Regions from separate parts of the Propionispora vibrioides genome, predicted to be linked through region 3. Evidence: riboswitches for the same ligand, from Rfam matches in the RefSeq annotation. Region 3 holds a riboswitch; each other region holds the start of a gene.

Region 1 (6,848 bases), on a different contig from region 3:
TAACCGTCGCGGAAATTGATCAGGATGTGATGGGCATCGGCGTTCCCGTCTATGACGCCTATGGGCGGATTATGGCCAGCCTGACCATTGCCGGGCCGGTGGAACGCATGCAAAAGCAAGACCTGGCGGCGCTGGCGCAGACCGTCCGGCAGGCAGCCGGACAAATTTCGGGACGTCTCCAGCACCAGGAGACGAGTGCTGCATCCGGTGGAAAAGTGTAGTATGGCATCGAGAATTTTTGCCGTCAGGCGAGGCGGAGAAGGCGCGCCTATCGGCCATAGGTAAGCCGACGACAACGAAGACTGACGGCAAAAAGGCCGGTGATCTGCTACAGATTTTCGCCGGATGCAGCACTAGGCAGTAAATGCAGATAAAGGAGAAGATTTGGCTATGAAATATGATTTTGATACCGTAATTGACAGGACCAATAATTTTGCCGCTAAATATGATGAAATAGGCTTAAAATTCGGCCGGGAGGATTTGGTCCCCCTGTGGGTGGCCGATATGGACTTTCGCACGGCCGAACCTATTATCGAAGCCATCCGGCAGCGGGCTGAGCAAGGTATATTCGGCTATACGTCACGGCCTAAGTCCTACTTTGCGGCAGTCAGCGAGTGGCTTAGCCGGCGCCATGGCTGGTCGGCCGATCCAAGTCTGATGCTACATAGCCCCGGTGTGGTTCCTTCGTTAAGTATGATGATTCAACATTTTACCGAGCCGGGAGATAAGATCATTATTCAGTCGCCGGTATACTATCCGTTCTTTGACGTGGTGCGCAGCCATGGCCGGCAGCTATTGGAGAATCCCCTGAAAAATGTGAATGGCCGGTATGAGATGGATTATGATCACTTGGCAGAACTTGCAGCCCAGGGTGCGAAATATCTGCTTTTGTGCAGTCCCCACAATCCGGTGGGGCGTGTCTGGCACAAGGACGAGCTGGTCCGGCTGGGCCAGCTCTGCCTGCGCCACGGCGTTACCGTGATTGCCGATGAAATCCACTCTGATCTGGTCTATTCCGCACATAAGCATATCCCCTTTGCCAGTATCTCGGAAGAATTCCGGCAGAATACCATTACCTGTATTGCGCCAAGCAAAACCTTTAATCTGGCCGGGTTGCAGGCTTCCATTGTCATTTTCCCCAACCGCGAATACAAAGCCCGGTTTGATGCGATTTTAGGAAACCTGGATATCCGCCGCAACAATTGCTTTAGTCTGGTGGCGGTGGAAGCGGCCTATCGTCAGGGCGAGGAGTGGCTGGAGCAGGTCAATGCCTATATAAAGGACAATTTTGCCTATATCGGTGATTTCTGCCGGACCCATATTCCCGAAATTAAGCCTAATGAGCCGGAAGGAACGTACCTGGTCTGGCTGGATTGTCGTGAACTGGGCTTGAACCGTACCGAACTGCACGATTTTATGCTGAACGAGGCCAAGCTGGCTCTGGACGACGGCTTCTGGTTCAGTGAACAGGCTGACGGCTATATGCGCCTCAACGCCGCCTGCCCGCGCAGTATTCTGACCAAGGCGCTGACCCAGCTTAAACAGGCAATTGCCGCACGCCGGGACAAGGACTGAGTCCTTCCCGGCCGGTGGCCAAAGGAATTTTACTTTTTTCCTCCCCTCATGGTGTGGTATAATTACTTATGGATAGTAATTATTTGCAATTGGAGGTCAGAGCCATGAGTCAGGAACTATGGAAAGAAGTGGAGCAATTGCAAGAAAAATTGCATGATACTATCAGCAAAAAAGGCGTAGGATCACCGGAAGCCATCCGGGTTATGCAAGCGTTCCGGGAAAAAATGGACGAATATAAACGATGTACGAAGAAACCGCTAGAGCCATAGGGCTCTTTTTTCTTACCGTGCTAATCCTTGTCGTTGCCGGGACAAAAAGAAAGAGAACAGGAGACTGCCAGTATGAACCATGTGATACGATTGCCACAATTGGACTGCCTATTCCCCGGCCCGGCACCGGAACGGGAGGTCCTGCTGGCAGCCGGCGGCCGGGCGCCGCAGCCGGTCTGGCTGAAAGAGGCCGCTGCCGGCCGCGCCGTCTGGTGCGTCGACCACGGCATTGACTGCTGCCAACGCAGCCGGATTGTCCCTGAACGGGTGATTGGTGACGGCGACAGCGCCAGCGGGGCCGGCTGGGCCTGGGGCCGGCAACTGGGAGTGCCGATGGAGGAATATCCGGCCGAAAAAAATCTTACCGACCTGCAGCTTGCCCTGCAAACCGCCAGCACGGTATACCGCCAGGCAGCTGTGGTGGTTACCGGCGTCTGGGGCGGACGGTTTGATCATGCCTTTAGCAATATCTATTCACTGACAGGCTGCGCCGCCTTGGGCCTTTCCCGCTGTCTGGCCGCCGACCAGACGGAGGTACTCCTCCTGTTGCAAGGCGAAGACGCGGTCCGGCTTACCTGGCGCGCTGCGCCTGAGGTTATATCTCTTCTGCCTTTGTCCGGCACCTGCAGCGGCGTGAGTATCCAGGGCGTCCACTGGCCGCTGGACAGGGTGGAACTGCTGAGCACCCTGCCTTATGCCGTCAGCAACCGCCCGGCCGCGGCCGAGGTCAGCGTGGCCCTGGCCAGCGGCAGTCTGGGGGTCTACCTGTGCTGGCAGAGCGCTCATGTAGCGGCGGACAGTTGACAGGACAGATGGCGCGCTATAGAATAATAACCATAAAAAGAGCATAACACTGTGCTAGGGGTGCCAGGTGCGGAGCACTAGGCTGAGAAATGATCTAATCATTAACCCTTCACCTGATCTGGGTCATGCCAGCGTAGGGAAGCGAAACGTTTTTTAACCGCATTCCTCGGGAATGCGGTTTTTTGCATAGCTGATATGATTACATAGGAGATGAGAAAGATGGAAGAGACAACCTGGTTGAGCGCTATCTGGCTGCTTTCCGAAAACCCGGCCAGTCTATTTGCCCTGATCGGAATGGTAGCGCTGCTGGTAGCGTTTGCTTATATCAAAAAAATCACCATTCATACCCGGCTGCTGGTTCATATCGGTCTGGCGCTGGCTCTGACGGTGGTGCTGCACACCTTCCGGCTGTATCATATGCCTCAGGGCGGCAGTGTCACCTTGGGAGCCATGCTGCCGCTCCTGTTGCTGTCCTTCCGTTACGGGCCGGTAGTGGGTTATCTGGCGGGTTTTGTTTACGGGCTGCTTAACCTGCTGCAGGACCCTTATATTTTGCATCCCGTCCAGGTGCTGTTTGATTATCCCCTGCCGTACATGGCCATGGGCTTGGCCGGCTTTTTCCGGGACCGGCCGTTTTTAGGTGCGACGGTTGCCGTAGTCGGCCGGTTTATCTGTCATTTTATATCGGGCGTTGTTTTTTTCGCCAGCTATGCGCCGGAGGGGATGTCTCCCTATTGGTATTCCCTGGTGTTTAACGGCAGCTACCTGCTGCCGGAGCTAGTCATTTGCCTGGTTATTCTTAAAGTACTGCCGGTTGGCAGAGTGCTGCGGACCATCCCAAAATAACCGGCCTTTTCCAGTGCCTGTTTTTCATATTTTTGTGGCGGCGGGGCAAACTAACAGCGTAATTCAATCGGGAAGGAGTAGCGCTATGAAAAAGAGAAGACCTGCTTACGCGCCCAATGAACGGGGCTATTTTGAACCGGTTCGCCGCAAGGTGTATTCGTCGAAACATGTCCGGATCTTTCCCGACCCGATTGCCGACGATATTGTGGCCAACAATATTTCCAATGTAGAATTTGACTATACCTATGACCGGGGAGAGCTGATCTGACAGCTCTCCCTTTTGTTTTACCTTGATCAGTAGCTGGCCCGAGACTAACATGGTCGACCGGCAATGCCGGAGAAAAAAGAAAAAGCGCCCGACCGGGCGCTTAAATCAGAAGGCAAAATTGCCGTTTTTAAAAACAGGAACTTGCTGTCCCTGCCGGGTGGTGCCGATGATTTCCAGATCGGCGGTGCCGAGCATAAAATCCTCGTGGACCAGTGAATCGTTCACGCCTTTTTGCGCCAGTTCTTCCGGCGTGTAGTTCTCGCTGTTGGCGAGGCAGACCGGATAGGCCTTGCCGAAGGCTAAATGGCAGGAGGCGTTTTCATCGAATAGAGTGTTGTAAAACAGAATGTTGGCATTGGAGATAGGAGAGTCGAAGGGTACCAGTGCCACTTCGCCCAGATAGCTGGCTCCTTCGTCAGTTTCCAACAGATGTTTCAGGCTTTCGTAGCCTGTTTTGGCTGTGAAATCGACAATTTTGCCGTCGGTGAAGGTCAGCGTGAAGCCGTCGATCAGATTGCCGTTGTAGTTAAGCGGCTTGGAACTGACGACCTTGCCATTGACGCCTGTCCGTTGAGGCAGGGTGAAGACTTCCTCGGTCGGCATGTTGGCGATGAATTCCCGGCCGGCCGGCGTGTGCTCAGAGCCGCCCAGCCAGATATGGCCTTCCGGCAGCTCGACGGTCAGGTCGGTACCCAGCGAATTTTTATAATGAAGCGTTTTAAAGTTGTGGCTGTTTAGGAAATCCAGCCGCTGTTGCAGGTTTTGCTTGTGGCTGTTCCAGGCGGCCACCGGATCGGGAGTATCCACCCGCACGACCTGGCAGATCAGTTCCCAGAGTCTGGCGATGGCCGCTTCCTCCGACAGGTCCGGGAATACCTTCCTGGCCCAGGCCGCGGTGGGAACGGACACGACGCACCAGGTGTTCTGATTACTCATCAGACGCTCCCGGTATTCGCGCAGCGCTGTGCTGCCGGCCTTCTGGGCCTTGGCGATGCGCCCCGGTTCAATGTCCTTCAGCAGTTCGGGATCGGAGGCGGCAATGCTGACGAAAGCGGCCCCCTGCCGCACGTAGGTCATGTACAGCTCTTTTTGCCAGTCGGGATATTCGCTGAATACTTCTTCCGGCGCATGGGTATAGCGGATTTTGGTGAATAATTCATCGCGCCAGACGATGACCACATCCCGGGCCCCTTCCTTATAGGCGGTTTCCGCCAGAGCCCGGCTAAAGGGCGCGCTTTCAATCGGGGAATTGATAACCAGCGTCTGGTTTTTCTCTAAGTTAATACCGGTTTTTACAATCAAACGGGCATATTTTTCAAGTAATTGCGTATTCATGGACAGTCTCCCTTCCTATGGTTTACAAACTAGGATATGCAGCGCCAGCCGGCGGCGTGTCGAATCAAATTGATTGGCCGGCAGTTAGCTTTTGGTGGCGGCCGCTTCTTCGCGCAGCGCCCGTTTTAACAGTTTGCCCGTCGGAGTCTTCGGCAGGGCGTCAACCAGGACAATGTCGCGGGGCTGCTTATACGGTGCCAGCCGGGCCTGCAGAAATTCCTTAACGGCCCGTTTGTTAAAGGACGCCCCTTCCCGCATGACCAGATAGGCGCGAATGGCCTGGCCCCGCAGGCTGTCGGGTACGCCGATGACGGCCGCCTCCACCACGCCGGGATAGGTGTAGAGCAGTTCTTCGATTTCGCGGGGATAGACATTTTCGCCGCTGCTGATAATCATGTCTTTCAGGCGATCGACAATGAAAAAGTAGCCATCTTCATCCCGGTAGGCAATATCACCGGTGTGAAGCCAGCCGTCCCGCAGTGACTGGGCCGTCTGTTCCGGCAGATTCCAATAGCCTTGCATGACAATAGGGCCTCGTACAACCAGTTCGCCGATTTCCCCTGTGCCCAACTGTTGGCCGTTCTCGTTTACAATGGCGACAGTAATGCCCGGCAGGGCTTTGCCGATGGAGCCGTATTTTCTCTTTTCCGGCAGGTTGAAGGTGACCACCGGTGAGGCTTCCGACAGACCGTAGCCTTCGATGATCGGCGTGCCGTAAATGCTTTCAAACTGTTTGGCCATTTCCACCGGCAGCGAGGCACCGCCGGATACGAAGATGCGGACGGTACGCAAGGCGTCGGGTTGGGCCAGGCGGGACAGCAGGTTGTACATCGGCGGGACGCCGTACATGACAGTAACCCGGTGCTCCTTGATGACCGCTGCCGTTTCCTTAGGGGCGAAGGTTTCCAGTACGGTAATGCCGGCCCCGAGCCAAAGCGCGTTTAAAATGGCGCAGGTCCAGGCAAAGCAATGATACATGGGCAGCACACAGAGGACATTGTCCCGGCGTTCTACCGGCAGCATATGGCTGAACGCCTGGGCGTCGACGACCAGGTTTTCGTGAGTAAGGACCGCTCCCTTGGGATGGCCGGTGGTGCCGGAGGTATAGATAATCACGCAGGGTTGCTGCGCGTCAAACTCGGCCGGCAGTGGTGGCGCCGGTGGATAGGTTTCCTGGCTTAGCGTCTGTTTAATCACGGCAAAGGTAAGCTGGCTCAGTTCCTGGCGTCCGTATTTTGCCAGTTCCCCGGCCAGGTCGAGCGGTGCCGCCGTCACCAGATGGTGGATGGCGGCGTCGTGAAGGATATAGGCTGTTTCCCGGGCGGTCAGCTGAAAATTAATAGGAACGACGATGGCGCCCAGGCTGGTCAGCGCCAGGTAGGTACAAACAAATTCAATGGAATTCTTGGCGAACAGTCCGACATGGTCGCCGGTCTTGATGCCGCAAGCAAAAAAATAATCCCGGTAGTGGTCAACCTCTTGTGCCAGTTCCCCGTAGGTCATCTGCCGGGGATAATAAAAAACGGGGTCGTTCTTTGTTCCTTGCCCGATTAATTCATGAACAAGCAATACTACTCCTCCCTCCGGGGCTGTCAAGTTGATATTTTCTATCCGCATTGTAGCGCAAAACGGGCAGGGTGTCTATGCAGTTTTTGACAATCAGCGGCGAAAACCACGATTTCTTTTTACTAGCTTTTAAAGCTTGCCCGGTTTTTATGCGCAAAAAATCCTCATGCCGACAGACGAAACTG
Region 2 (6,848 bases), on a different contig from region 3:
GGCTTGACAAAGCTGATGGAAGCTGAGCCCTATATCGACCTGTTTCTTTTTGATATAAAACACGTAAACGATGAAATATTAAAAGCGACCACCGGAGCCGAGCTGGGTGTCATTCTTAACAATCTAGCTTATCTTGCCAAAAAGAACCCGCAAAAAATTATCATTAGAACACCGGTAATTCCAGGCTTTAATTATGAGGTGGCCGTGTTGGAGGGGATATTTGACCTGGCTGTCCGATATCGGATTAAGGAAGTGCATCTGCTGCCTTATCATACACTGGGCAGGAATAAGTATGAACAGCTTGGCAGAGTATATGCATATAGCCTGGCTACTGTAAATATGCTGGCCCCAAGCGAGTTGGCGCCGTATGTAGCCAGTGGAGCCGCCAAGGGGCTGCGTGTGATGATCGGTGGTTGATGATGCGCAGGCCTCTTGTTGGACTTACTGACGGAAGCCTGACGTTAGCTGTGGTGTGATGAAGGCGGCAGTCCGCTTTGCCGTTTTTGTAAAAACCGCTTGACATGGAGTTCACTCCAGGTGCTAAACTAGGGTTTAAAAGAGTAAGACAATGCCTGAACTAGGCTATCCTTTTTCCGGCATTTTAGTTAGGTCGTGTCTTCAAATGATCGGAACGTCCGCTGACAGCGCCCTTTGTGCCATACTTCGTTGAAATTCCCGGGAATAAAGTTCAGTATTCCTGCGAAATTTTGTCTTGTCTGTCACGAAAGTCACGCATCACTGATCAGTTCGCTAATTGTTTGAAGACACTCCCTAATCATTCCATAACAACATGGAGGGGTACGACATGGAAGCGAAAAAATTAGGCTTTGGCTTTATGCGATTGCCGCTGATTAAGCAGGATGATCCGACCAGTGTTGATTTCACGGAGTTGAATCAGATGGTCGATCTGTTTCTGGAGAGAGGCTTTACTTATTTTGATACTGCCTATATGTATCATTCCGGCAAGAGCGAAATCGCCTTGCGCGAAGCCTTGATCAAGCGCCATCCGCGCGACCGGTTTACGGTGGCCAGCAAATTGCCGACGATGTTTCTCAAAGTCGAGGAAGATCAAGAGCGCATTTTCAATGAGCAATTAGAAAAATGCGGTGTTGATTACTTCGATTATTATTTGATTCACAATCTGGGCGTAACCAATTACGAAACAGCCAAACGATTGGATAGCTTCGGTTTTGTGCAGCAAAAGAAGCGGGAAGGCAAGGCCAGAAAAGTCGGGTTTTCCTATCATGACAATGCTGCTTTGCTTGACGAAATTCTGACGGCCCATCCGGAAGTGGACTTTGTGCAGCTGCAGATTAATTACCTGGATTGGGATAATGACAGTATCCAGTCCAGGAAGTGCTACGAAGTGGCGCGCAAACACAATAAACCGATTATTGTGATGGAGCCTGTCAAAGGCGGGGCGCTGGCTAAGGTGGCGGAAAAAGCGGAAGCGCTGTTTAAGGGGTACCGGCCGGACTTATCGGTGCCGTCCTGGGCGGTACGGTATGCTGCCAGTCTGGACGGGGTTATGATGGTACTGAGCGGGATGTCCGATAAGGAGCAACTGTTGGACAATACGGAGTACATGAGCGACTTTCAGCCGCTTAGCCAGGCAGAGCAGGCTATTATCGAACAGGCGGTTACGATTATTAATGAGGCGATTGCCATTCCCTGCACCGCCTGCCAGTACTGTGTGGATGAATGTCCGAAAAATATAGCGATTCCCAAGTATTTTGCGCTGTACAATACGGAACAGCAAGCGGTGAGTAAGGGCTTTTCCCTGCAGCAGCTCTACTACAATAACTACACCAAAATCCATGGCAAGGCTTCGGAATGTATTGCCTGCAGGCAATGTGAGCGCCATTGCCCGCAGCATATTGAAATTACCAAGTGCCTGGAGGATGTGGCCCGGGTCTTTGAAGCATAACTTTCATTTTTCTCGGCGGGAGAGTAACCTCTAACGTTCATCCGACATAGGATACAGTAGATTCTGTATTAAGCTATGAGGAGGTTATAATCATGCGTTGGGGTGGAAATGGTGGCTTTGGACCAGGAGGTAGCTGGTTTATTATCATTATTATTATTTTGTTGTTGTTTTGCTGCATCGGTAACGATAATGACACGTCGACCTGTTGATTTTTCCATAAATAGATAGGTTGTGTCTTTACATGTTGTAGCATGAGGAAACTCACCTTACCAATCCGGAAGGTGAGTTTCTTTTTATTTCATTCTTCTTTGCCGGGAATTGCCGGATTGCCGCGAACCGGTTTACTTGACCGGCGGACTGCCGCCAGAGCGTGCCGTATGACTTCATCCACTTGATGTTTGTTTAAGCCAAAAGGACGAACCATTGACTTGACTTCGTTGCGGAACTTTTGCTCATTAAAATCAATTACCAACAGGACCACCCCTTATTGTGTCTTTACTTTATTATACGGATGAGCCGGCGGGAAGGTGAACTGTAAAATTTCTTTATGTTACCTGGTAGTCTGTAATCCCTAATTCTTAGTGTTCTTACGAGATCTTTCCGCCCTGCTTAGTTGCCGTCGGCTTGCGTATTCCCGATATGCGCACCTCCTTCGTCTTGCAGGACGAAAAATCTCTCGCAATTCATTCTATAGGTTTAGAGTTTACAGATCTCTAGTGCTCCATAAACCTTGTAAACAGAAATTGCTGACGGTCAAAATTTCGTCAGCCGGCGTGGTCGTCAGTCGACATATAGGCGTCTTGGCTGACAAAAACTTTGCCTCGCCGTAGCTTCCAGTTTCAAAGTTGGCGGAGCAGTAAAAATGAACTTTTGTGCAAAATGGCAGGGGATTTCTTCCAACATGGCGAACTATTTCCGGTATTAGTTTCAGGAGGGAGAACGAATTTTGCATACTTTCTTAGAACGTGTCAACAGTCCGCAAGATATTAAGAAGCTGACTTTTGCCGAACTTACTTTGCTGGCGGGAGAAATCCGCAGCCTGATTATTGAAACGGTAGCCCGGTCAGGCGGCCATCTGGCTCCCAATCTGGGGGTGGTGGAGCTTACCCTGGCTTTGCATAAAGTGTTTGACAGCCCACAGGATAAAATGATCTGGGATGTGGGTCACCAGTCTTATGTCCATAAAATATTGACGGGGCGGGGCGGTGCCTTGCATGAGTTGCGGCAAATGGGCGGTATCAGCGGCTTCCCGAAGCGCAGTGAAAGCGAACATGACGCGTTTGCCACCGGCCACGCCAGTACGTCCATCTCGGCGGCTGTCGGCATGGCGGTGGCGCGGGATATGTCGGGACAGGACAATCACGTGTTGGCGGTAATCGGCGACGGGTCGTTGACTGGCGGGGAAGCTTATGAAGCTTTGAATCACGCCGGGCATATCGGCACCAAACTGATTGTGGTACTGAATGACAATGAGATGTCCATTGCCAGGAATGTAGGCGCCATGTCCGGCTATCTTGCCAAAATACGGACGGCTCCCGGTTATGCGAAGGTCAAACAAGATCTTGAACATTTGCTGCGGCGTATTCCCTCGATCGGTGACCGGATGGTTCAGACGGCGGAGCGGCTGAAAGACAGTGTGCGGCATTTCTTTATTCCGGGGATGCTGTTTGAAGAGTTGGGTTTTACCTATCTCGGTCCGATCGACGGACACGATCTGGCCGACCTGACCGGACTGTTGGAAAAAGCAAAGCAAATGAGCGGCCCCGTTGTCCTCCATGTGCTGACCCGCAAAGGAAAAGGATATGCTCCAGCCGAACGAAATGCCGATATCTTTCATGGGGTAGGACCTTTTCATGCGGCAACCGGCGAGATTATCAAAAAGGACGGACCACCCACCTATACCCGGGTATTTGGTGACACCTTGCTGACCCTGGCGGAAGCCGATAAAAATATAGCCGCCATTACGGCAGCTATGCCGGAAGGAACGGGGCTAAAAGCTTTTGCCGGCCGTTTCCCGGCCCGTTTTTTTGATGTAGGTATTGCCGAACCTCATGCGGTGACCATGGCGGCGGCGATGGCCTGTGAGGGGAAGAAACCGGTCATTGCGCTTTATTCCACCTTTGGCCAGCGGGCTTATGATCAGGTGCTGCACGATGTCTGTCTGCAGGAGCTGCCGGTGGTGCTGGCTCTTGACCGGGCCGGTCTGGTAGGGGAAGACGGTCCGACGCATCACGGTGTGTTTGATTATTCCTATCTCCGGCATATACCCAATCTGATCTGCATGGCTCCGAAGGACGAGGGGGAACTGCGGCATATGCTGTATACGGCGCTGCAGGGAAATCGGCCGGTAGCCCTGCGCTACCCGCGAGGCAGCGGGATCGGGATCGGGGTCGATTTGAGTGAACCGCTGCAGGTTTTGCCTGTCGGGCAGGCCGAAGTATTACGGCTGGGGCGGGATGTTAACTTGGTTGCTATCGGCTCCATGGTAAACCCATGCCAACAAGCTGCCGCGCAATTGCAGGAACAGGGTATTGACGCCGGGGTAGTCAATGCCCGCTTTGTTAAACCGCTGGACCGGTCAGTTATTCACCTGTTAGCGGAAACCGGTCCGTTGATTACGGTGGAGGAAAATGTGCTGGCTGGCGGCTTTGGATCTGCCGTTCTGGAATGTCTTAGCGACCAGGGGCTGGCGGGTAGCCGTGTGCTGCGCCTGGGGCTGCCGGATGAGTTTATTGAGCATGGCGCTCATGCCCTGCTGCTAAAAAAGTATGGTCTCGACGCCAACGGCATTGCCAGGCAGACAGCAGGGTTTTTGCGGAAGCTCTTTCCGGAATAAATTGACCTTTTGATAAATCTGTGATACGCTGATACCAATTACATACCTGTCACAGGGGGCTGGGAAGGCCGGCTGAGATATAGACCCGATATGTCTATGACCTGTAACCTGATCTGGATAATGCCAGCGGAGGGATGACGGATAGAAGGGCCTGTTTTTAACCGTTAGCATCCGTGAGGATGCTTTTTTTATTGACCGGGCTGATGGTAATTGAAAGCAGTTTTTTTATCCCGTAGGGATGTAATACTGAACTTCCACTAAAAGCTTGGGGTCTTTGCAGTCTTTCTAATCTTTTAATGGGAGCCAGGATAAGAAAATCAATGGTTGTTAGGAAAGGAACGAACTAAGATGCAGGAAAATAACCGGACGGTACGGGGAAGTCATTTTTTATTTTTATGGTTTGGTGCGGCGGTATCAATCGCTGAGATTATGACAGGCGGTCTATTGGCGCCGCTGGGATTTAAGCAGGGACTGCTGGCGGTGCTCCTCGGTCATCTGGCCGGAACAACGCTGCTGGCCTTGGGCGGCTACATTGGTGCCCGCGAGGGAATTCCAGCCTTGTTTTCTACGCGAATTTCTTTTGGGGTATATGGCTCTTATCTTTTTTCTGCTTTAAATATTTTGCAACTGGTGGGTTGGACGGCAGTCATGATCATTTCGGCTGCCCGTTCAGCCAATGATGTGACCAGGCTGCTGTGGGGCTGGGACCAGCTGCAAGTATGGAGTCTTTTTATTGGCGCGCTGGTAGCTCTATGGATTGCGCTGGGCCGCGAAGGAGGCTGGAAAAAACTGAATATGGCTGCCGTGGTATTGCTGCTGGGCGTAACGGTGATGTTGAGCCAGGTCGTCTTTCATGATACCGGCGCTCTGACCAAAGAGGCGGTTGGCGGCATATCTTTTGGCGGGGCGTTGGAGTTGAGCGTGGTTATGCCGTTATCCTGGCTGCCGCTGATCGCCGACTACACCCGTTTTGCCCGAAACCGCCAGGGTGCCGTGTGGGGCAGTTGGGCCGGCTATTTTGTTGGCAGCTGCTGGATGTATATTATCGGCCTGGGAGCGGCACTGGTGAGCGGTAGTGCCGATCCGTCGGCCATGATGCTGGCCGCTGGTCTGGGCTTTGGCGCCCTGGGCATTATTGTGCTGGCCACTGTGACGACTACATTTATGGATGCCTATTCTGCCGGAGTCAGTTTTGCCAATCTGGTGCCGGCCTGGAATGAAAAATGGATGGCGTTAGTACTGACGGCAATCGGTACGGCACTGGCGCTTGCGGTGGATATGGAACTTTATCAGGACTTTTTGCTGGCTATTGGCTCAGTTTTTGCACCGCTATTTGCTGTTCTGTTCAGCGATTATTTCTGGCACGGCCGCCGGCAGGTGACAGCAGGTCTCTTGGTTGACTGGCCGGCGTTGGCCGTTTGGGGCATTGGGGTTTGGCTGTATTATCAAATGCTGGAGGTTGATTTTATCGCCGGCGCGACCATACCGGTCATGGTTATCACAGCCATATTGCTTAAGCTGGTGCGCCAGGTGGGAGGACAGCAAAAACAGGCCGGCATATAGCCGGCCTGTTTGGAGGAAGCGCTGTTTTTTAATAGAGTCCGAATTTTTGCGACAGCCAATAACTGGCCGGCTCCTCAATCCAGCCCATGCTGTTGTCAGTAATTTCGGCGACAAACAGTCGATCTTCGTGAGCAAGGTAACGACCGATGGCCTCGAAAATCTGGTTGGCGTCATAGAGGCTGTCCAGCAGCCACACGGACGGTAGGGCCGGTATGGCATCGCCCAAGGCGCGGAGTGCGGCGGTAAGACGGTCATAATCAGGCTGCTTGGAGCCAATGGCAAAGGTAATTGTGTAGATCATCACTGTATCCTTTCTGTTATATCCTATACAATTCGCCGACACCGTAAGGAATCCTTTCCGATTGATTCTTAAGAAAAAAACAGCAAAATAGCTCTAAGCTAAACGGAATTCAAAGAAAAAAGGGGTATACTAAAAACATCTCGGAGATACCGGGACAAATAAAGAGATGTTTTCTCCCTGATTTCATTTCTTTATTTTTTCGACCCCGCAGCCCCGGCCGG
Region 3 (6,848 bases):
TAGAACCTGAATTCAATCACGGAAATGCTAGGGAACCGCTGATTTAATGAGCCTGCCGGCCTGGCGAGAGATTTTTTCGGCTGGCAAGGAAGCAAAAGCGCAATCAGTGGTTCCCTAGGGCAGCAAGCGATTTTTTCGCCGGACAAGGCACATTCTCGTGGGTATAATAGGGTTATGGCAAGAAAATGTAACAAAGCATGGCGGGAAAATCATTGGTTATACGGCGTTTCCTAATGGTTGAATTCATGTTTTTAAGCTCTGCCGCAGAAAGAAAACGGCAGAGCTTATTACATCACTTAAAACTTAAGGACTGTTTTAGGGTTGACGAGGTAGGTACTAGTGCAGAGTGGGCGCGACAGTTTCGGTGGCAGTGTGGCTGCCGGTGTATTCATCCAGTTCGACGGTCTGCTTTTTGCGGCTTTGACCGGCATAGCGGATACCGGTCCATTCAGCCAGTTCCCGGTCGACGGTTACCAGGTCCTCAAGGCACAGCTCTTTGCAGGAGTGTTTTCCCAGAGCCTGGACGGCTAACTTCATTTCCTGCGTGCAGGAGGTAAGAAATTGAAATAGGTGGCGGGCTGCCTGATCAATGTCCAGCTTGTCGTTCATTTTACCGGTATATAAGGCAAGTTGGGAAGGGGGGGCCTGCGGGACGACCTTGAGTGCCTGAGTGTGCATGGCAGCCATGAGGGCAATGGTGCCGATATAGACGGCGTCCGCCCCCAACGCCAGTGCTTTTAGAAAATGCCCGGGCGTTGTCAGGCCGCCGGCAATAATCAGGCTGAACCGGTCACGCAGCTTATTTTCCTTTAGCCATTGTACCGTTCGTACCAGGGAATGAAGGGTGGGCAGCCCCAGATCGTCCTGCAGGGTAGGCGGTGCGGCAGAAGTACCACCCTCCGCGCCGTCAATGACGATGTAATCGGCTTGAGTTTGGGCAATGACTGCCAGTTCATATTCCAAGTAATCAGTCCCGGCAATTTTCACACCGATGGGAACATCGTACTGGGACTTCATAGAATCAATCATCGTGATGTAGTCTTTGGTGGAGCTTTTGCCCGGCATCCGTGAGTAAATGGTGGCGGGGCTTTTTTCATGCTCCAACTGCCAGGTTTTTTGCAGGTGCTCGTCTTTGGGAATGGTAATCGGTTCTTCGACAGCGCCGCCCCAGGCACCCTGGCCGAGCTGAATTTCAATGGCGTCCAACTGGCTAAGCTGTTCCTGACCACTGAGAAAGCCGCCACGGTGATATTGGCCGATCAAAAAACGGGCCGCCTTTCTTTCCTCCTGCGTAACAGCTGATTCACCGGTATTGGTGGACGTTCCGGCCAGGGCCGCACCCTGGGCCAGGGCTTCTTTCATCGCCAGGCTCAAAGAGCCGCCATAGGACATACCGGTAATCATGATCGGTATGTCCAGCAGCAGCGGTTTTTTCGCGGTTGGTCCGATCACCGTCCTGGTGCTTACTTCTTTCAGGCTGGCGGTTGGCAGGGAAAAAAGCTGCCGCGGATTGAGCAGGATGTCCTGCCAGGGAGAGCGTACAACCGGGCTGCCTAACGGTCTTGACAGTACGGTGCCTGATTCGGCCCGCATGGCCGCCTCGATGGCTGCCCGGGGAGTGAGCTTTTCCAGAGCGGTAACCAATAGGAAGGGATTGTCTTCATAAGCTTCAGTCATCATTTTTACCATGGCTTCATCCATGACCGGGTCCAGCATTTTCATTGCCAGTAAACTAAGCAGCATAACGCGGCCTCCTTTAATACAAGCAGTTTAGGCGTGTCGACATGAGTGTTCATCACCCATCTTCCGGCGTAGTTTCCGTCGTACTGCGTTAAATTTCCTCGAAATACGTCCGGTATTTCTGCGGAAATTTGCCTTGTCCGGCGAAAAAATCCGCTCGAAATCTGAGCAAGTCAACTCGTGCCAACACGCTTTAATTAGTTTCTAGTATCCCCACATGGGTTAAATCTATAAGCTGCCGGTAAAGTTTTACGAAAGTCTGGCCCTTTTTAGCATATATATACACTGTTACGGTTGCTGGGAAAGGCCGTGACTTTGCATGCGGCGGCCATCGCCGGTCTGCGCGAGGGAGTAAGGCCGGTTTATTAAGGGAGGCCACCGGCTAACTAGTAAAGTGAGGGCGTGATGATATGAGTGGGGCCAGAATCATGGCAGTAGGCACGGCAGTGCCGTCATATTGTGTCAGGCAGGAAGAAGTCAAAGCATTGGTAGCCGGTGTATTTAAAGAAAGAATGAGCCGTTTAGATAAGCTGTTGACTGTATTCGACAATACGGGAATTGAAACCCGGCATTTGGTATGTCCGCTGGAGTGGTATACCGTTCCTCATGGCTTTGCTGAGGCCAATGCTTTATATCAGACCCAGGCCTTAGAACTGGCTGAACAGGCGGCCCGGGCAGCCATTCACCAGGCCGGCGCCGGACCCGGCGATATTGGTGCCGTTTTTTTTATTTCCTCTACCGGTATTGCCACACCGACGCTGGATACAAAACTACTGTCCCGGTTGGGCTTGTCCCGCCATACCGTCCGTTTGCCGCTTTGGGGGTTGGGCTGCGCCGGTGGAGCCGCCGGTCTGGCACGAGCCGCGGAATATGTAAAAGCGCTGCCAGAGAAATTGGTGCTGCTGGTGGTTGTGGAATTATGCAGTCTAACCTTTCAGCATGGCGACGCCTCCAAGGCCAATGTCGTCGGAACGGGACTTTTTTCGGATGGCGCCGCCGCTGTTGTGCTGGGAGCAACAGGTCATGGCCCGGTGCTGCTTGATAGCTATAGTACGTTATTTGACAATACCGCTGCGATTATGGGCTGGGATGTGGTGGAATCGGGCTTTAAAGTACGCTTTTCCCGCGACATTCCTTCGCTCATTAGGGAACGGCTGCCTGGTGTGATGGAACAGGCCTGTTGCTATTGGGGCGTGGAGCAGGAAAAAATCCAGCATTATCTTGTGCATCCCGGCGGTGTGAAAGTGTTGCAGGCCTATGAAGACAGCCTGGCTCTGGCACCGGGGACTTTCTGCCTGGCCTACGAGGTACTGGCCCGCTATGGCAATATGTCCAGCGCCTCCATTTGCTTTGTGTTGGCGGACTTTTTGCGCAAAACGGAACCGGCCGGCCAGTATGGGATATTGCTATCCATGGGCCCCGGTTTTTGCGCCGAGCAGGTATTGTTTCAATGGTAGCGGTAGGTTTTTATCTATTGCTGGGCTGTCTGGTTTGCCAGCGTCTGGGAGAACTGCTGCTGGCCCGGCGAAATCGGACCTGGTTGCTTAAACAAGGGGCAAAGGAATTTGGCAAAAGGCATTATCCGTTGTTTTTTCTGCTGCATATAGCCTGGTTTAGTTGTCTGCTGAGCGAAAGCCTGTATAACGGACCGACGCTGCACAGCTTTTGGTATATATGGGGCGTGGGACTGGCAGTGGCTCAGGTCCTCCGGTATTGGTGCATGGGGAGTTTAGGGCGCTATTGGAACACCCGGATTTTAATCGTACCGGGAGCGGCGCGGATACGGCGCGGCCCTTACCGCTATGTGCCGCATCCCAATTATGTGGCGGTCTGTTTGGAATTATTTTGTATTCCCATGATCTTTGACGCTATGGTAACGGCCCTGCTATTTTCCCTGCTTAATCTTATCTTGCTGGTAGGCGTCCGGGTCCCGACTGAGAACAAGGCTTTACGGCTGCTGCAATAAGCGAGGGAAAAAGTAGCTGGACAAAGAAAGTAAAATACATTACAATTTTTATAGACAATCATATATGACACAACATAGCTGGGGGCGCCGTGTGGCTGAGAGGAATGATTTCCGACCCTTGGAACCTGATGTGGTTAGCACCACCGTAGGGATAGCTTAGAACAATGAAATGACGGGCTGCTCTAGGCAGCCCGTTTTTTATTTATACATAATCTTAAAGGGGGAGCATGATGAATTACACAACACAAATGGATGCCGCTAAAAAAGGAATTATTACCCGGCAGATGGAGCTTGTGGCCCAAAAGGAAAGAATGGAAGTAACCCGGCTGCGGGACTTAATTGCCGAGGGAAAGGTCGTCATACCGGCCAACAAACATCACACCAGCCTGGCCCCGGAAGGCGTGGGCGCCGGACTGCGGACAAAAATCAACGTCAATCTGGGCGTGTCGAAAGACTGCTGCGATCTTGACCTGGAACTGGAAAAGGCCAGAAAAGCGATCGACTTAAAAGCAGAAGCGATTATGGATTTGAGCTGTTATGGCAAGACACAGGAGTTTCGCCGTAAATTGATTGATTTTTCGCCGGCCATGATTGGCACGGTGCCCATGTATGATGCGGTAGGGATGCTGGACAAGGAGCTAAAGGATATTACCGCTGATGAGTTTTTCCAGGTGGTCGAACGGCATGCCCAGGATGGAGTTGACTTCATGACCATTCACTGTGGCATTAACCGGGCTACGGCCGAACGTATCAAACGAAATAAGCGGCTTACCCACATTGTTTCCCGAGGCGGGTCGCTGTTGTTTGCCTGGATGGAACTCAATCAGCGGGAAAATCCTTTTTATGAGCAATATGATAGACTGCTGGACCTGTGCGAACAATATGATGTAACCATCAGTCTGGGCGATGCCTGCCGGCCGGGTTGTATCCAGGACGCTACCGACGCATCACAGATTGAAGAGTTAATTACACTGGGAGAGCTGACTAAACGGGCCTGGGAACGAAATGTTCAGGTTATGATTGAAGGGCCCGGCCATATGGCGCTCAATGAAATTGCCGGTAATATGATGCTGGAAAAGCGGTTGTGCCATGGCGCACCGTTCTATGTGCTGGGACCGCTGGTGACTGATGTGGCGCCCGGCTATGATCATATCACCAGTGCTATTGGCGGAGCTATCGCGGCAGCTAATGGCGCCGACTTTTTGTGCTATGTCACGCCGGCGGAGCATCTCAGACTGCCTGATCTGGAGGATATGAAAGAAGGAATTATCGCCTCCCGGATTGCCGCCCATGCGGCGGATATCGCCAAGGGAATTCCAGGTGCCCGCGAATGGGATAATGCGATGAGTGCGGCCAGGGCCGATGTTAACTTCCCCAAAATGATCGAATTGGCTATTGATCCGGAAAAAGCCAGACGCTATCGGGAATCGTCGGCACCGGAAGCGGAAGATACCTGTACCATGTGCGGCAAGATGTGTCCGATGAAAAATATGAAAAAACTGATGAATGGCGAGGACTTGTGCATTAAATAAAAAAGAGAGGCGTTCCGGAGCGGTAATCATTCCGGGCGCCTCTCTTTATATGTGTAATTTATTTAATGACCATAACCGGGCACTTGGCATGATGTAAAACATAATGGCTCACGCTGCCCATGACTAGCTCTTTCAGTACACCCAGGCCCCGTCGTCCCATCACAATAACATCATAGCCTTGGGTCTGGGCGAAGCCGGGAATCCGCTCTGCCGGTGAGCCCAGTTCCAGAAAGGTGGCACTGTGTACCTCCGGCGGCAACAAGCCAACCGCCTCTGCCAGGACATGGTTGCCGAATTCCTCGGCATTTTCCATAAAATCTTCCGGAATATACGTGGTTCCCAGCGGTGCATATACCTGTAAATCTTTAAAAGAAATCATAACATGCAACAAGCCTACGGTGGCGCCGGTGCAAGCGGCCAGATAGCCGGCATGCTGGACCGCCTTATAGGAGTTGGGAGAACCGTCGACAGGGACCAGAATTTTTTTGTATTGTACTGCGTTCATTCGTTAATCCCCCTTTGCTTACATGTAATTAAATAGAATCACCTACTGGTTGCGGGCTGGCTTACGAAAAAATTCTTGCTTGGCAACGAGTAAGGTAAAGAGAATTTATCTATACTATTATAATAATGTAATTTTCTGTATATGTCAAAATTTACGGCAGGAATAGCTTTCTAATACTAAAAAAATTTGCTATAATTTCCTTTATGGTACATACATGCAGGAAATACTGGCTTTATAGCGAAAAGCAAAACAATATTATGCTAATGGTCCGTCTATTCTAAAACCATAATGACTTCACGGGCCTTTTCCCGCGAATTTTTTTACGCTTTCAAAGTAGACAGACCATTAGACTGTGGCAAAGGAGTAGGAATATGACGACCAATCCGGGAGTAGCTTCTAACTTTATTCACGATATAATTAATGAAGATCTGAAAAACAACAAACATGACAGCAGGGTTCATACCCGTTTCCCGCCGGAACCGAACGGCTATCTGCATATTGGACACGCCAAATCTATCTGTTTAAATTTTGGTACGGCTGCCAAATACGAGGGACTGTGCAATCTCCGGTTTGACGATACCAATCCCAGCAAAGAGGATGTCGAATATGTCGACTCCATCAAAGAAGATGTAAAATGGCTGGGGTTTGACTGGGATGACCGGATGTTTTATGCTTCCGATTATTTTGCTAAACTTTACGGATATGCCGTACAGCTGATTAAATCGGGTAAAGCCTATGTATGCGATTTAGATGCCCAAAGCATTAGAGAATACCGTGGCACCCTGACCGAGCCGGGCAAGGAAAGCCCTTACCGTAACCGTTCGGTAGAGGAAAACCTGGACCTTTTTGAGCGTATGAGGCAGGGAGAATTTGCCGATGGTTCACGGGTGTTAAGAGCAAAAATAGATATGGCTTCGCCGAACTTAAACATGCGTGATCCAGTATTGTACCGGATTTTGCGGGCCAATCATCACCGTACCGGCGATGCCTGGTGTATCTATCCGATGTATGACTATGCCCATCCGATTTCCGACGCCATAGAAGGGATTACCCATTCCATTTGTACATTGGAATTTGAAGCGCACCGTCCGCTCTATGACTGGGT

What was found. A riboswitch is a leader RNA that binds a small molecule or an ion and turns the genes downstream of it on or off. The one in region 3 is predicted to bind thiamine pyrophosphate.
Region 1: another riboswitch for thiamine pyrophosphate. It lies ahead of thiT (energy-coupled thiamine transporter ThiT); the one in region 3 lies ahead of thiC (phosphomethylpyrimidine synthase ThiC).
Region 2: another riboswitch for thiamine pyrophosphate. It lies ahead of cytX (putative hydroxymethylpyrimidine transporter CytX); the one in region 3 lies ahead of thiC (phosphomethylpyrimidine synthase ThiC).

Annotation. Positions count from the first base shown of each region.
Region 1 is NZ_FODY01000017.1:79,027-85,874, forward strand. It holds gene BMW43_RS13610 (IclR family transcriptional regulator) at 1-221, shown strand, start outside; gene BMW43_RS13615 (MalY/PatB family protein) at 391-1,575, shown strand; gene BMW43_RS21190 (hypothetical protein) at 1,680-1,844, shown strand; gene BMW43_RS13620 (thiamine diphosphokinase) at 1,917-2,648, shown strand; TPP riboswitch at 2,695-2,805, shown strand; gene thiT (energy-coupled thiamine transporter ThiT) at 2,868-3,494, shown strand; gene BMW43_RS13630 (hypothetical protein) at 3,580-3,762, shown strand; gene BMW43_RS13635 (aminopeptidase) at 3,868-5,097, opposite strand; gene BMW43_RS13640 (class I adenylate-forming enzyme family protein) at 5,182-6,666, opposite strand.
Region 2 is NZ_FODY01000005.1:48,550-55,397, reverse strand. It holds gene BMW43_RS05885 (glycyl-radical enzyme activating protein) at 1-417, shown strand, start outside; gene BMW43_RS05880 (aldo/keto reductase) at 806-1,927, shown strand; gene BMW43_RS21035 (hypothetical protein) at 2,226-2,399, opposite strand; gene dxs (1-deoxy-D-xylulose-5-phosphate synthase) at 2,874-4,763, shown strand; TPP riboswitch at 4,806-4,915, shown strand; gene cytX (putative hydroxymethylpyrimidine transporter CytX) at 5,112-6,326, shown strand; gene BMW43_RS05865 (hypothetical protein) at 6,355-6,627, opposite strand.
Region 3 is NZ_FODY01000035.1:15,893-22,740, forward strand. It holds gene BMW43_RS19235 (FMN-binding glutamate synthase family protein) at 337-1,743, opposite strand; gene BMW43_RS19240 (type III polyketide synthase) at 2,151-3,197, shown strand; gene BMW43_RS19245 (isoprenylcysteine carboxyl methyltransferase family protein) at 3,191-3,706, shown strand; TPP riboswitch at 3,777-3,876, shown strand; gene thiC (phosphomethylpyrimidine synthase ThiC) at 3,937-5,238, shown strand; gene BMW43_RS19255 (universal stress protein) at 5,297-5,743, opposite strand; gene BMW43_RS19260 (glutamine--tRNA ligase/YqeY domain fusion protein) at 6,115-6,848, shown strand, end outside.